Regions from separate parts of the Devosia sp. J20-27 genome, predicted to be linked through region 3. Evidence: predicted binding sites of a transcription regulator. Region 3 holds the regulator's gene; each other region holds the start of a gene.
What was found. The regulator PhoB, encoded in region 3, activates phosphate uptake and scavenging genes when phosphate is short. The targets are predictions, from matches to a motif close to TGTCATNNANCTGTCAT.

Region 1 (5,122 bases), 280 kb from region 3:
ACCTCACGATGATGGCGCGGAAGTCGTTGACGTTGGTGCCGGTGGGGCCGGTCATAAAGAGCCCGCCGATCTCGCGGAAGGCAGTGTAGGCGTCGTTATTGGCGAGCGCCGCCTGCGGGTCGACGCCGGCTGCCCGCATGCGCGTGGCAGTGGTGCCGTCAGCGATGGCGCCGGCATTGTCCCCTGCCCCGTCGATGCCGTCGGTGTCGGCGGCCAGTGCGGTGATGCCGGCCATGCCCTCGATGGCGATGGCGAAGGCCAGCAGGAATTCGGCATTGCGGCCGCCGCGGCCGGTGCCACGCATTGTTACGGTGGTTTCGCCGCCCGACAGCAGCAGTGCCGGCTTGGCAAAAGGCCGGTTGCGCCGCTGCACTTCCCTGGCGATGGCAGCATGCACCTTGGCCACTTCGCGGGCCTCGCCCTCGATGGCGTCCGAGAGGATGGCCGGATTGAGCCCCATGCCGCGGGCCGTTTCGGCCGCGGCCTCGAGTGATATGGCGGCCGAGGCAATGACGCGGACGGTATTATGCGCAAAGGCCGGATTGGTTGGCCGGGGCGCCGGGTTGTCATCGGAGGCCAGCAGTTCGGCGACGGATGCAGGCAGTTTCAGCCCATAGAGGGAGACGAGGTGCCTGGCTTCGGCGCGGGTCGCTGCCATCGGCACGGTGGGGCCCGAGGCGACCAGAGCCGGGTCATCGCCGGGGATGTCGGAGACCACCAGCGTGGCGACGCGGGCAGGCGCGGCGAGAGCGGCAAGGCGGCCACCCTTGATAGCCGAAATCTGGTTGCGGATGACGTTCATAACGCTGATCGGTGCGCCCGAGGCTAGAAGCGCCTCGTTGACGGCCTGCTCGTCCTCGAAGTCGAGGCCGGGCGCCGGCATTGGCAGCAGAGCCGATCCACCACCCGAAATCAGTGCCACCACCAGATCATCGTGGCTGAGTCCGGACACCCGTTCCATAATGCGCCGTGCCGCGAGGAAACCGGCGGCATCGGGCACCGGGTGAGCCGCCTCGACAATCTCGATGCGTTCACATGGCGTGGCATAGTCGTAGCGGGTGACGACAAGCCCGGAAATCTCGCCCGGCCAGGCCGCTTCAAAGGCCTTTGCCATCTGTGCCGAGGCCTTGCCGGCGCCGATGACGACGGTGCGGCCGGCCGGCGGTTTTGGCAGATGCGCCGCCACGGCCTGATCGGGCTGCGCAGCGGCCACGGCCACCCTGAAGAGAGTTTCGAGATTGTCGCGATCCATCCGTGGCCCCTTTGGAGCCGCATATTGAGACTCACGGGGGCACCGCGCAAGGACAGCGATGGCGCTCGCGGTCCGCTTTGCACGTTCATCTGCAATTCATTTTCGCGCCTCTAGGTTCCCGCCACTGCAAAGGCTGCGGCGCAAGCGGCGGTCGTGCAGCCACCCGGCATGAGCATGATGGGGCTCATGCCGGGTGTGACGATCCGGGCTTGTCAAATAGCTGTCATGCTCTTCAACTAGGCAGGCCGCTTGTCCCATCCCCCCGATTGAGCTGATGCCAGACCGTTTCGCGATCTACTATGCGCCGCCCACTACAAGCGATCTCTGGCAGCGGGCTGCACGCTGGCTCGGTCGCGATGCCGCTGCGGGACCGGTCTCCAACGAGGGCATACCGGGCATTGACGGGACGACGCTGACCGCCATCACGCCGTCGGCCTCACGCTACGGTTTTCACGCCACGATCAAGGCGCCGATGGCACTGGCCGATGGCCGGACCCAGGCCGAGCTCGAAGCTGCGGTGGAACAGTTTGCCAGCGGGCATGCACCGGTACTGCTGGGTCCGCTGGAAGTGCGCTCGCTCGACGGCTTCCTGGCGCTGACGCCGGTGCTGCAGAGCGACACGCTCACCACGTTTGCCGGTGACGCGGTCACCGCCTTCGAGCCGTTCCGGGCGCCGATGTCGGCAATCGACCGCGAGCGGCGCCTCAAAAGCGGGCTGAGCGCGCGCCAGACCGAATTGCTCGACCGTTTCGGCTACCCCTATGTGATGGAGCAGTTCCTGTTTCACATGACGCTGACGGACCGGCTCGACCCGGCCACCCTGCCGGCAGTGATGGCGGCAGCGAAAGACTGGTTCGCGCCGGTGCTGGAAGAGGCTACAATGCTGGACCGGCTGACGCTCTACACCGAGACCGGATCGGGTGCGCCATTCTGCCGGGAGACCGACTATCCGCTCAGCACGCAGGTGAAGGTCTGATGACCGAACTGAGGATTCGCAACGCCAGGATCGTGCTCGCCGACGAGGTGATCGAGGGCTCGCTACTGGTGCGCGATGGCGTCATTGCCGCCATCGACGCCGGGCCGTCGCAGACCGGCGAGGATTTCGAGGGCGACTACCTGATCCCCGGACTGGTCGAACTGCACACGGATCATTTCGAGAACCATTATCGCCCGCGCCAGGGCGTCACCTGGCACGCCATGGCGGCGCTGCAGTCGCACGACGCGCAGATCGCCGGCGCCGGCATCACCACGGTGTTCGATGCTGTCCGGCTGGGCTCCGATCCCGAGACGGGCGACATCACCGATGACGTGGCGGCACAGGTCGATGCCATTGCGCAGGCCGATGCGGAAGACCGGCTGCGGGCCGAGCATCTGGTGCATCTGCGCTGCGAATTGCCGACCGCGGACGTCTTCGAACAGTTCGATGCCCATTGCGCCAAGCCGGTGGTCAGGCTGGCGTCGCTGATGGACCATACGCCCGGTGCGCGGCAGTACACGACGCTCGACCACTACATCGCCTATTACCAGAAGCGCATGCGCTTTTCCGAAGCCGAGATGGCCCAGTACATTGCCGACCGGCAGCGCGAGCGCGGGCTCTATGCGCAAAAGAGCCACGACGCCATCCTGGCGCGCGGCCGCGAGGTCGGGCTGGCCTTTGCCAGCCATGACGACGCGACCCCGGCGCATGTCGACGAAGCCGTCGCCGACGGGGTGGTGATCGCCGAGTTCCCCACCACCATGGACGCCGCACGGGCGGCGCACGGCGCGGGCCTGGCGGTGCTGATGGGGGCGCCCAATGTGGTGCGCGGAAAATCCCATAACGGCAATATCTCTGCGAGCGAACTGGCGCGCGAGGGCGTGCTGGACGTGCTGAGCTCGGACTATGTGCCGTTTGCGCTGATGTTTGCGGCTTTCGTCCTGCCCGAGCGGATCGACACGATCACGCTGCCGCAAGCGATCTCGATGGTGACGCGCAATCCGGCCAAGGCAGCGCAGCTGGACGATCGCGGCGAGATTGCCACAGGCAAGCGCGGCGATTTGGTACGGGTGCGCAAGACCAGTTCGGCACCGGTGGTGCGTTCGGTGTGGCGGCAGGGCAAGCGAGTGAATTGATGCCGCGTCCGGGGGCTCTGGTACTGGTGGTCGGCCCGTCGGGCGCCGGCAAGGATACGCTGATGGCGGGCGCCAGGGCGGCGCTGGCCGGTGACGACGGGTTCGTCTTTGCCCGCCGGGTGATCACCCGCGATGCCGTTGCAGCGCTCGAAGACCACGACAGCATCGACCGTCAGGGATTCGAGGCGGCGAAGGCGCGGGGCGATTTCGCGCTGACATGGGACGCGCACGGGCTCAGCTATGGGGTGCCCGCCAGCATCGACCGCGAGATCGGCGAGGGCCGCACGGTGGTCATGAACGGTTCGCGGCGGATGATTGGCGACGCGCAGGCGCGCTACCCGCGCTGTCTGGTGACGTTGATCACTGCCGATCCGGCGGTGCGGGCCAAACGCCTGGCGGGACGAGGCCGCGAGACGGAGGCGGAGATCGCCGATCGGCTGGCGCATGAGGGCGCCCCGGTGCCCGACGGCGTGGAAGTGGTCCGCATCGACAATTCGGGCGATCTCGACACAGCGATAGCGGGGCTGGTGCGAGCGCTGCGACAGGCCTAAAGCCTGAGGCGCAATGAACCCGGAGCCGCCGCCGCGCGTTAGGTTCCCATCAGCGTCAACAGAGGCTATCCTCATGAACCGGAATTCGCTCTACGCCATCATCGCCGTGCTGGCGATCGCAGTGGCTGGCTTTGCCATTTACACGATGTACCAGGAGAGCCAGAACCCGGGGCTCGAGATCAAGATCGACGACAAAGGACTATCGGTGAATGGAAATGGCTGAGCTGGACGAGCGCAAGCAGACCATCCTTGAAGCGCTGGGCCGCGAGATCGCGCGACAGGCCGGGACCGACCTGAAAGAGATCGATCTCGTCCGGCTGGCCGTGGCGATCGACAGGGCTCTCGGCGGCGACGGCATCATGCCTGGCGAGGAATTCGACGACGGCAAGGAGCCGGACGAGCTCAACGCCGCCAATGACGGCTAGGCATAGAAATCCACGAGTCTGCGCGGCGTCAGAGATGCCGCCGCGGTGTCGCCGACAGCGGTGACGCGCGTTGTGTCGCGCGGCAACTCCCTGGGTGTCTTGCCCTTGAGCAGATCCGCCTCTGCCAGTTGCTCGGCCTTGACGGGATCATTGCGCGGGTTGCGCGGGTCAATGTTTTTGCGGGCGACGGCGACGTCGCACGAGGACGTGCAGGGATATCCGTTGATCACGGCGAACATGGCCCAAGGTCACGGGCGCAAGCCTAAGCGGCGGTAAATTACACGCGGTTGTGACACCGGAGCCATGGAGGAGAGGCGCGCCCGTGGGCCCGCCTACTGCGCGTGGTAGTCCCTCAGAGCCGCGCCGGCGGCCCGCTCGGCCGCTTCGACGGTCGAGAATGTCTGCCCGTCAATGCCGAAGGCGTTATAGCGCACGGCCAGAAAGCGGTAGCCTTCCGGGTCCGGGACGACAACGCCCAATGGCTCCCCGTTCACGGCGATGGTGACGGGCCTGCTGCCTGATGGCTTGTTGACTGTGTGCTGCATGAAAAGTTCTCCTGCGGCGCGTCGCTGGCGACGGCCGGGTGGTACCGAATTTGTGAGACGAACAGGTGACGGTGGGTCACATTCGTTTCGAGCGGCAACACCCGATGGCGGAGCCTACGCGTTTGTCCGAGATCCCCGACTCGGAGTGCAGTGGCTGATTTCATCGCAGTCTCCTTCCTCAGGTTCGGGCCGATGCTTCAAGCAGTCGGCCAGCGTAGTTACGCGAGATGATGGGGC
Region 2 (5,122 bases), 430 kb from region 3:
GGCCCTTGCCCCAGCTCAGGGCATTGCGCAGGTCGTAGCCGATGCCGCCCGAGCCGACGAAGCCGAGGATGGCGGAGGCGCGGATATTGATCTCGAAGCGCAGCAGCGCGTAGCTGAGAAAGTTCGGCGCCACTTGTGGCACCACGGCAAACCACATGCGCTGCAGCCAGGTCGAACCGACCGATGCCAGGCCCTCAACGGGCCGGAGATCGGCATTCTCGTTGACCTCGGAGAAGAGCTTGCCCAGCGCACCGGTGGTGTGAAAGGCAATGGCAATCATGGCCGCAACCGGCCCGCCACCCAGCACAAAGATCAGCACCAGCGCCACCACCACCTCGGGCACGGCGCGGCTGATATCCATGATCCGGCGGAACACCGGGATCAGCAACGGCCAGCGGGCCAGGCCGCGCGTCGCCAGCAACGAGATCAGTACCGCCAGCAGCCCGCCAACCAGGGTCGAGGCGGCGGCGATATTGATGGTCTCGACCAGCGAGGGGAAATACTTGACCAGGTGGCCGGGCAGGTTGGCCGATTTCTCGAACGCCTCGGCGATCAGCTCGGTGGGAAAATCGAAAAGCCTGGGCAGGCCGTCCCAGAAACCACCGGCATTGCGCTCGTCGGCCAGCATGAAGCCGGAGACAAGCAGCAGCGCGAAGATCGCCACCAGCAGACCCGAATAGAGCCGCCGGCGCTGCAGGTCTTCGACATAGCTGCCGCGGATACCGGGTGGACGCGGCAGGCTGGCGGAGGTTTCGGACATTGTGTGTCGGCCCCGTACAAATAATGGCCGGGCACCATCACGGTGCCCGGCCCTGGCTCGTTTGAGCCGACCTTAGTTCTCCTGCGACAGGCGCAGGTCGATCATGGTCTGGTAGGCGTCATGGGTGATCGGCGCGAAACCGGCCGTGTCGCCAGCGGCCATGTTGTAGGCGCACTGCTTGTCCTTGGCATGCAGGCCGGACAGGAACTCGACCATCTTGGTCTTGACGTCGTCGGGCAGTGCGCGGCGCAGCACGATGGGGCCTTCCGGGATCGGCTTGGACTTCCAGATTTCCACCAGGTCGTTCATGTCGACCAGGCCCGAGTCCACGGCCTTGCGCAGCGCGCCGGAATTGTAGCCGTCGGCCCAGTCGCCCTGGCCGTCGGCCCAGGTGACGCCGCCATCGACATCGCCGTTGTTGACGGCAACGATGGTCTGCTCGTGACCGCCGGTGAAGCGGACTTCGCCGAAATAGTCGCCGCTTTCCATGGTGGCGCCGATTTCCTTGGGGATTTCGACGGAGGGGATGAGGTAGCCCGAAGTCGAGTTCGGATCACCGAAGCCGAACACCCTGCCCTTCATGTCGGCCAGCGACTTGATGCCGGAGTCGGCGCGGGCGAAACCGATCGAGTGATAGGCAAACGAGCCGTCGAGATTGGTCTTGACCAGCACGACGTCGACCGCTTCCGGATCGGTGATGTAGGTCTTGGCATAGGCCGAGGCGCCGAGCCAGGCCATGTCGATGGTGCCGCCGAGCAGGCCCTGGATGACGCCGTCATAGTCGGCGGGCGTGAAGATCTTGGTGGGGACGCCAAGCAGTTCCTCGGTGTAGGCGCGGACGCATTCGTTCGAGGTCAGGCGGTCCTGGGCGTTCTCGCCGCCGAGGATGCCGATGCGGAATTCGGTGATATCCTGGGCGAAGGCCGGGACGACCATCGTCGACGTGAGCAGCAGCGCTGCAACAAGCTTCTTCATTTCAACTCTCCGATAGGGGAAACCCCGAAAACGGGGCGGTGTCGTCAAACTGCCAGTGCGACGTCTGGTTTGCTGAAGCCGCTGATGCGGCTGAGGGATTCGATGCTCGTGGAGGTGGCCTCCTCCGAGAAATCGGCGTCGGCGCCGTAGATTTCGCGCGCCACGCTGGTGGTCAGTTCCTCGGCCTTGCCGTCGAAGACGATGCGGCCGGCGCGCATCCCGATGACCCGGTCGCAATAGCGGCGGGCGGTATCGAGCGTGTGCAGGTTGCAGATGACCATGCGTCCGTCCTCGTCATGGATGCGCCGCAGCGTGTCCATGACGACCTGGGCGTTCATCGGATCGAGGGAGGCGATCGGCTCGTCCGCCAGAATGATGCGCGGGTCCTGCATCAGCGCCCGGGCGATGCCGACGCGCTGCTGCTGGCCGCCCGACAGCGCCTCGGCACGCTTGGCGCCATGCTCGGAAATGCCAAGGCGCTCCAGAATGTCGATGGCGGCGTAGATGTCGTCGCGCTGGAACAGGTTGAGCACCGTGCGCAGGGTCGAGCGCTGGTTGAGGCGGCCGAACATCACATTGGTGATCACGTCGAGCCGCGGCACCAGGTTGAACTGCTGGAAGATCATGGCGCAGTCGCGCTGCCAGCTGCGCAGCTCCCTGCCGCGCAACGCCGACACCTGCACGCCATCGAAGTGGATCGCGCCATCCGAAACATCGGTCAGCCGGTTGACCATGCGCAACAGTGTCGACTTGCCGGCGCCGGAGCGCCCGATAATGCCGACCATCTGGCCGGCGGGGATTTCAAGCGTGACGCCATCAACCGCAGTCTTGGCGCCGAAGCGTCGTGACACCCCGGAAATCTTCAGCATGGACCGTCCCCCGTCCGTGATCGACGGGATCAAGAGTTAAGTCGGTTGCGCGACCTGCGTGTGAAGATTGGATGACGGGTCTGTGACAGTGGAAAAGCCGCTGCGTCTCCGGCGCAAGCCTTTGAGACGGCAGCGTTATGCGCTGCGATGCGCATGGCACGACCCGGTGCGTCCCCAAACCATTGCGTAAATCGTTGAGGGCATTGTCGCGTTCGCCACGCCCTATCCCCCGCACCGTCATCCTCGGGCCCGACCCGAGGACCCAGCCCTCCCCAGTCACCGGCATACCCTTGCCACCGGGCTAATCGTCGTCTATAAACTACACATGCTCGAGCTCAGACAGACCGAGACGTTCCGGAAGTGGCGGTCTGCGCTCAAGGACGTCCGGGCCCGGGCGATCATTGCCTCCCGGCTTGATCGGTTGCGCTGGGGCATATGGGCGACGTCGAGGTCTATTTCCAGAAGCGCGGCGATACGATCGTTGTCCTGCTGTGCGGGGGCGACAAGAGTTCGCAGGCAAGAGACATCAAGGCGGCGCGGCAACTTGCTGGCACATGGACAGGCTGATGAACGAGAAGCTGACGACTTATGATCCAGCGGAAGACCTGGGATCGGCCGAGGCCGTCACGGTGTTCATGGAGAAGGCCTTCAAGACTGAAGACGCGGCCTACATCGCACATGCGCTTGGTGTCGTGGCCCGCGCCAGAGGCATGACGCAGATTTCGCGGGAAACCGGGCTGTCGCGCGAGCAGCTCTACCGGTCCTTCAGCGAGAACGGCAATCCAACCGTCAAGACTACGATCGCGGTGATGAAGGCACTGGGCATCGAACTGACCGCCAAGGCGCAGTCCGACCTCGTCTAGCCTGGCACAGCCCCACCCCCACCACCGTCATCCTCGGGCTCGACCCGAGGACCCATCCCTCCCCAGTCACCGGCCAGACCAGACTGGTTCCTCGGGTCAAGCCCGAGGATGACGGAGCGTGGGGGTGATCAGGGACGAGGCTCTGGGCAACGCGCACATGCCCCGCGCAGACTCACCCCTACTCGTACTTCTCCAGAAAGGCCTCGATCTCGAGCGTGCGGAAATCCTCGAGCGCGCCGCGCAGGCGGGCGTGGTCCCAGTCCCACCAGGCGAGCTCCAGCAGCCGCGCCGCGATGGCGTCGGGGAAGCGCTGCTTGATGGTTCTCGCCGGCACCCCGACGGCAATGGCGAAGTCGGCGACGTCCCTGGTCACCACGGCGCCCGAGCCGATGATGGCGCCGGTGCCGATGCGGATGCCGGGCATGACGATGGCGCCATGACCGATCCAGGTGTCGTGGCCTATCGAAATCGGGGTCGCGGCGCGCCAGTCGAAGAAGCTCTGGTCGTCCTCGGCGTCGTCAAAATACCAGCTCGAGCGGTAGGTGAAGTGGTGCAGCGAGGCGCGCTGCTGCGGGTGCATGCTGGCATAGATGCGCACATGGGCAGCAATGTTGGAAAACTTGCCGATACTGGCATAGGCGATCTGGGTGTTCTCGACGCAATAGGAATAGTCGCCGAGGCTGGCATGGGCGACATGGCAGCCGGCGCCGACCTCGGTATATTTGCCGAGCACGGCGTCGGTGACGCTGGCGGTGGGATGGATGAGCGGCGTCTCGGAGAGTTTCATGCGGCCTGCCGGGGTGCGAAGGCGGTGACGTCGACGACGCGGTCGGCCACCTGGGCGCGCACCTCCTCGTCATGAAAAATGCCGAGCAGCGCCGTCCCCGCGGCTTTCTTTTCAGCGATCATCTCGACCACCACGGCGCGGTTGGTGGCATCGAGCGAGGCGGTCGGCTCGTCGCAGAGCAGCACCGGATGGTCGGTGATGAAGCCGCGCGCGATGTTGACCCGCTGCTGCTCGCCGCCCGAAAACGTCGCCGGCGGCAGTGACCACAGCCGCTCGGGCAGGTTGAGGCGGGCCAGCAGTGCCGCCGCCCGGCCCCGTGCCGCTTCGCGCTCTATGCCGCGGCTGACCAGCGGCTCGGCCACCACGTCGAGCGTCGAGACGCGCGGCACGGTGCGCAGGAACTGGCTGACATAACCGATGGTGTCGCGGCGCAGGCCGATGACGGTGCGGGGGCTGGCTGTCGCCAGGTCGACCCAGTCGCCATGATGCAGCAGCCGGATGGCGCCGCCGTCGACGCCGTAATTGCCATAGACCATCTTGAGCAGCGAACTTTTGCCGGCCCCCGATGGCCCGCCGAGCACCACGCATTCGCCCGCCACCACCTCAAAATTCACATGCTCCACCACCGGCAGCACAATGCCGTCGCGCAGATGCATGGTGAAGGATTTTTCGACATCGGAGACGGAGAGGAGCGTGGTCATTCGTGAACCTCGTGAGGCAGATCGAAAAGTAGCAGGCCGGGCGCATCGAGCGGCAGTTGCGCCACCACTTCGCCGGCGGGATTGAGTATCGCCGTCGGCCCCCAGGCGACGCGGCCGTCGCGGGTGCCGGTGACATCAGCAGAGATCAGCCACAGGCCAGTCTCGCG
Region 3 (5,122 bases):
AAGCCCTATTGCGATTTCCACTCGCGCCGGGCCTATCATCAGGTCGAGAAGAAGAAGCGGTAGGGACAGGTTTTCCTCTGCAGTATCGAGGGCCCCTTGCGGGGCCCTTTTTTTGTTGCGGAAAGGTGGACGACAGGACACGCCGGCCGGCGTTGCCGCCTCCGGTTGTGATGGCAGTCGCGAACAACGGCGGAGCAGAGCCCGTCGATGGTTCGAATGCCGGACGCAGGAAGACGCGCCCGGCTGGAGCTCGGCTCCGCCGTTGCCACCGGGATTTTCGGCGTGCACCGGAAAGGATCAGGGCATTTGCGGATCGCCCCTCCGCCGCAGGGTCGCCGTCTCGACCGGACCACGCTCTTCGCGTTTCTCCAGTCCGACCCCTGGGAATGAGCACGACAGACGCCCATCCACGGCAGCAAATTAAGGCGGCAGGTCACCTGGGCCTGCACACCCTCCCCGGCTTGGCCTGATCCGGGCCGACATCCGGACCACCCGGCCTCGTCCCCCCAATCACTCGTCATGATCTCGCGTTTCGGGGCGGCGATGGGGAAGTGTAATGCGGTGTGATAGCGCGGGGATAAGTCTGTCAGCCGTCTGAACGGATTTGCTGCAGGATGAACGGCAGATGGCAGGGATTTGGAGTGCACTTGGCACACGTAGATCTTCCGGTTTCCTTCTCCCCTTGCGGGAGAAGGTGGCGCGCAGCGCCGGATGAGGGGTGTTGCCTCCACAACGTCGGCGCTTGCAGGGAGTGATGAGCTGTTGCCCTGCCACGACCCCTCATCCGCCCTTCGGGCACCTTCTCCCGCAAGGGGAGAAGGGAAGGAGGGGCTCTCCATCGACAGGTGCGATTGCTCTTCCGCGGCGGTGCCAGAGGGCAGGTGGAGGGGGCGGTGGGAGAGGCAATCTGTCTGCCCTCTGAACGGATTTGCTACAGCCTGAACGGCAGATGGCAGGAATTAGCGGGAGATCGGTGGCTCACCCCTCGTGGTTCGACAGGCTCACCATGAGGGTGTTGGGGCGAGAGTCGCAGCATCAGCGTTTCGAAGACCTCATCCTGAGCTTGTCGAAGGACGAGGTCGGGCACGCGGACGCCGCAGCACCTTGGTGACGGTCGCTGAGTGGCGGTTTGCAGTCGTCACCCTCCCCCTTGCGGGGAGGGATCAAGGGTGGGGAAGCAGCAGGATCGGGGCTCTCAAACCCCCTCCCCAACCCTCCCCGCAAGGGGGAGGGTGGACCGGCCGAGAGGATTGTGGGCAGGAGACATCGATCTCCCGGTTTCCTTCTCCCCTTGCGGGAGAAGGTGGCGCGCAGTGCCGGATGAGGGGTGGGCAACATGTAGTGACGTCGCAGCTCCAGACGACGTGAGGAGCTGTGGCCTTGCCAGAACCCCTCATCCGCCCTTCGGGCACCTTCTCCCGCAAGGGGAGAAGGGAAGGAGGGGCTCATCGTGAGGGTGCAGGGTGTCGTGAGGGCGCCGTTTGTCAGGGCGTGCGGGTGAAGAGGGTGATGGGGGTGCCGGAGAGGCGGGTGGGGAGGGGAGCGCCGTAGCCGTGGGCCTGGGCGAGGCGGAGAGAGGCGAGGTTGGCGGGGTCGATGATGCAGACGCTCTTGGGGAAGCCGGCGGCGTCGAGCCAGGCGAGGGCGGCGGCGAGCGCTTCGGAGGCGTAGCCCCTGCCCCGGGCCCAGGGCGCCAGCACCCAGCCGGCCTCGGGGATGCCGTCAAAGGGCGGATCGGCCTCGCGGTGGAAATCGGCAAAGCCCAGTTCGCCGGCGAAAAGTCCGGAGCGGCGCTCGCGAATGGCCCAGTAGCCATAGCCCAGCAGCGGCCAGAGGCCGCGGTAGCGGAGCAGGCGCATCCAGCTCTCCTGCCGGGAACTGGGGCGGCCGCCCATGAAGCGCACGGTGTCGGTATCGCCCCACATGCCGGCCATGGGCTCGAAATCGTCGAGGCTGTGCAGATCGAGAACGAGGCGATCAGTTTCGAGGCGCATGTATGGAGCCCTGGTGGTTGGCCGTGCTGACGGGGTTGTTATCGCCACTCGGGCGTGAGTGGTCTAGCCTGCGGACCCAGAACGTCGCGGCAGCGGCGACAGCCAAAGGGAGGTCTCGCAATGGAACTGGGCGCATTTTCGGTCAGCCTGTCGGTCAAGGACATTGCGGCATCGCGGGCGTTCTACGAACAGCTGGGGTTCAGCGTCATGCATGGCGACGCCGAGCAGGGGTGGCTGATCATGAAGAGCGCCAGCGCGGTGATCGGACTGTTCCAGGGGATGTTCGAAAAGAACACGCTGACCTTCAACCCGGGCTGGGACGCCAATGGCGAGGAGAGCGAGCCGTTCACCGATGTGCGCGACATCCAGAAGCGGCTCAAGGCGGCGGGGATCAAGCTCGACAGCGAAGCCGACGAGGCGGGCCAGGGACCGGCGCATATCGTTCTGACCGACCCCGACGGCAACCCTGTGCTGATCGACCAGCACCGGTAGAGCGCAAGGGAAAACGCGGCCCGAGGGGCGACCGGTCGGCCCGCCGTCTCTCAGTTCATGGCGGCGAAGCGCTCGTCGAAGGCATAGCCGGCGCCGCGCACGGTGCGGATGGGATCGGCTTCGCTGGCGCGGCGGTTGATGGCCTTGCGCAGGCGGCCAACATGCACATCGACGGTGCGTTCATCGACATAGACGTCGTTGCCCCAGACGCCATCGAGCAGCTGCTCACGGGAATAGACGCGGCCGGGATGGCGCATCAGATATTCGAGCAGGCGGTATTCGGTGGGGCCGAGATGAACCTCGCGACCGGCGCGGCGGACGCGGTGGCTGGTGCGATCGAGTTCGAGATCGCCGGCCTTGAGGACGTTGGTCACCAGCTGCGGGCTGGAGCGGCGCAGCAGCGCCTGGATGCGGGCCTGCAGTTCGGGGATGGAGAAGGGCTTGACCACATAGTCGTCGGCCCCGGTGGCGAGGCCGCGGACGCGTTCCTCTTCCTCGCCGCGGGCGGTGATCATGATGATCGGGATGCGCGCCGTCTCTTCCTTGGAGCGCCAGCGGCGGCAGAGCTCGATGCCCGAGAGCCCGGGCAGCATCCAGTCGAGCAGGATGAGATCGGGCAGGCTTTCGCGCATCAGCTCGGCGGCTTCGTCGCCGCTGGCTGCGGAGGCAACGCGGAAACCTTCGGCCTCGAGGTTGTAGCGAACCATGAGGGCGAGATCGGCCTCGTCCTCGACGATCAGGATGGTGGGCGCCATGGTCCGCTCCTCAGCCCTGCTGACGCTCGTGCTCGTCGGCGCCGAGATGGCGGCCGGTCTCGAGGTAATAGGCCGCTTCGGCGACGTTGGTGGCATGGTCGCCGACGCGCTCGAGGCTCTTGGTGCAGAACAGCAGATGGGTGCACTGGGTGATGTTGCGCGGGTCTTCCATCATGTAGGTGAGGAGTTCGCGGAACAGTGAGGTGTGCATGGCGTCGACTTCGTCGTCGCGGTTGCAGACCTCGATGGCGGCCTGGGCGTTGCGGGCGGCATAGGCATCGAGCGCCGCCTTGAGCTGGCGGGCCACAAGATCGGCCATGTGGCGGACGCCGTTGTAGAACTTCGGCGCCAGGCCGAGGCTCTCGATCTGCAGGGCGCGCTTGGCCAGCTGCTTGGCCATGTCGCCGGTGCGCTCGAGATCGTTGGCGACCTGGATCGAGGTCACCACCATGCGCAGGTCGGCAGCCATGGGCTGGCGGCGGGCGATGATGGAGACCGCCATGTCGTTGATCTGCTGCTGCATCTCGTCGATGCGCTTGTCGTTCTGGCGGACCTGCCGGGCCTGCTCGTGGTCGAGACGGAGCAGCACGGTGACGGAGTCGGTGATGGCCTGTTCGACCATGCCGCCCATTTCGGAAATGGCGCTCTGCAGCGCGGTGAGTTCATCCTCGTAGGAGGAGACGATGTGCTCGTTCAGGGGCATTGTGGTGTCCTCCGTCAGCCGATGCGGCCGGTGATGTAGTCCTGGGTCTTCTTGTTCACCGGCTTGGTGAAGATGTCTTCGGTCTTGCCTTCCTCGATCAGCTTGCCGAGGTGGAAGAAGGCGGTCTTCTGGCTGACGCGCGCGGCCTGCTGCATGGAGTGCGTCACGATGATGATGGTGAACTTCTCGCGCAGTTCGTCGATCAGTTCCTCGATGACAGCGGTGGCGATCGGGTCGAGGGCCGAACAGGGCTCGTCCATGAGCAGCACTTCGGGCTGGGTGGCGATGGCGCGGGCGATGCAGAGACGCTGCTGCTGGCCACCCGACAGGCCCGTCCCCGGCTCCTGCAAGCGGTCCTTGACCTCGTCCCAGAGGCCGGCGCGGCGGATGGAGGAGATGACAATCTCGTCAAGATCGGCCTTGTTGTGGGCGAGGCCGTGAATCTTGGGGCCGTAGGAGACGTTCTCGTAGATCGACTTGGGGAACGGATTGGGCTTCTGGAACACCATGCCGACGCGGGCGCGCAGTTCGACCACGTCGATCGAGGGATTGTAGATGTCCTCGCCGTCGAGCGTGATCAGGCCGGTGACGCGGCAGCCCTCGATGGTGTCGTTCATGCGGTTGAGCGAGCGCAGGAAGGTGGACTTGCCGCAGCCCGAGGGACCGATCAGCGACGTCACCTGATGGCGGCCGATGACCAGATCGACATCGAACAGGGCCTGCTTGGCACCATAGAAGACGCTGACCTTCTCGCCGCGCATGGCCGGCGTCGTCTTGCTCAGGGGAGCAGTGGTGGACTCGGCGGCCTGGGACATGTTGTTCATCCAATCTTGCTCCAGAATAGGATTCTTGTGACTACCACTTACGCTCAAGGCGCTGGCGGAGGAAAATGGCGATGGCGTTCATGACCAGCAGGAAGCTGAGCAGCACGAGGATGCCGGCGGAGGTGCGGGAGACAAAGCCGCGCTCGGGGCTGTCGGCCCAGATGTAGATCTGCGTCGGCAGGGCAGTCGAGGCATCGAGCACGCCGCCCGGGGGGCTGGTGATGAAGGCGTTCATGCCCACCAGCAGCAGCGGCGCGGTTTCGCCCAGAGCCTGGGCGAGGCCGATGATGGTACCGGTGAGGATGCCCGGCAGGGCCAGTGGCAGCACGTGATGGAGGATCACCTGGTGACGCG

Region 1: a site for PhoB is predicted at 1,463-1,479, ahead of AC0L4C_RS02550 (DUF1045 domain-containing protein). Genes of this name have one in related genera too.
Region 2: a site for PhoB is predicted at 2,676-2,692, ahead of phnC (phosphonate ABC transporter ATP-binding protein). Genes of this name have one in related genera too.

Annotation. Positions count from the first base shown of each region.
Region 1 is NZ_CM147875.1:534,238-539,359, forward strand. It holds gene AC0L4C_RS02545 (glycerate kinase type-2 family protein) at 1-1,252, opposite strand, end outside; gene AC0L4C_RS02550 (DUF1045 domain-containing protein) at 1,527-2,228, shown strand; gene AC0L4C_RS02555 (alpha-D-ribose 1-methylphosphonate 5-triphosphate diphosphatase) at 2,228-3,364, shown strand; gene phnN (phosphonate metabolism protein/1,5-bisphosphokinase (PRPP-forming) PhnN) at 3,364-3,915, shown strand; gene AC0L4C_RS02565 (hypothetical protein) at 3,989-4,138, shown strand; gene AC0L4C_RS02570 (hypothetical protein) at 4,131-4,340, shown strand; gene AC0L4C_RS02575 (hypothetical protein) at 4,337-4,579, opposite strand; gene AC0L4C_RS02580 (hypothetical protein) at 4,673-4,885, opposite strand.
Region 2 is NZ_CM147875.1:3,785,938-3,791,059, forward strand. It holds gene phnE (phosphonate ABC transporter, permease protein PhnE) at 1-760, opposite strand, end outside; gene phnD (phosphonate ABC transporter substrate-binding protein) at 833-1,735, opposite strand; gene phnC (phosphonate ABC transporter ATP-binding protein) at 1,780-2,604, opposite strand; gene AC0L4C_RS18780 (hypothetical protein) at 3,040-3,171, shown strand; gene AC0L4C_RS18785 (addiction module antidote protein) at 3,171-3,467, shown strand; gene AC0L4C_RS18790 (DapH/DapD/GlmU-related protein) at 3,646-4,254, opposite strand; gene phnL (phosphonate C-P lyase system protein PhnL) at 4,251-4,955, opposite strand; gene AC0L4C_RS18800 (carbon-nitrogen hydrolase family protein) at 4,952-5,122, opposite strand, start outside.
Region 3 is NZ_CM147875.1:254,771-259,892, forward strand. It holds gene AC0L4C_RS01170 (GcrA family cell cycle regulator) at 1-63, shown strand, start outside; gene AC0L4C_RS01175 (GNAT family N-acetyltransferase) at 1,485-1,994, opposite strand; gene AC0L4C_RS01180 (VOC family protein) at 2,115-2,486, shown strand; gene phoB (phosphate regulon transcriptional regulator PhoB) at 2,537-3,241, opposite strand; gene phoU (phosphate signaling complex protein PhoU) at 3,252-3,944, opposite strand; gene pstB (phosphate ABC transporter ATP-binding protein PstB) at 3,959-4,759, opposite strand; gene pstA (phosphate ABC transporter permease PstA) at 4,800-5,122, opposite strand, start outside.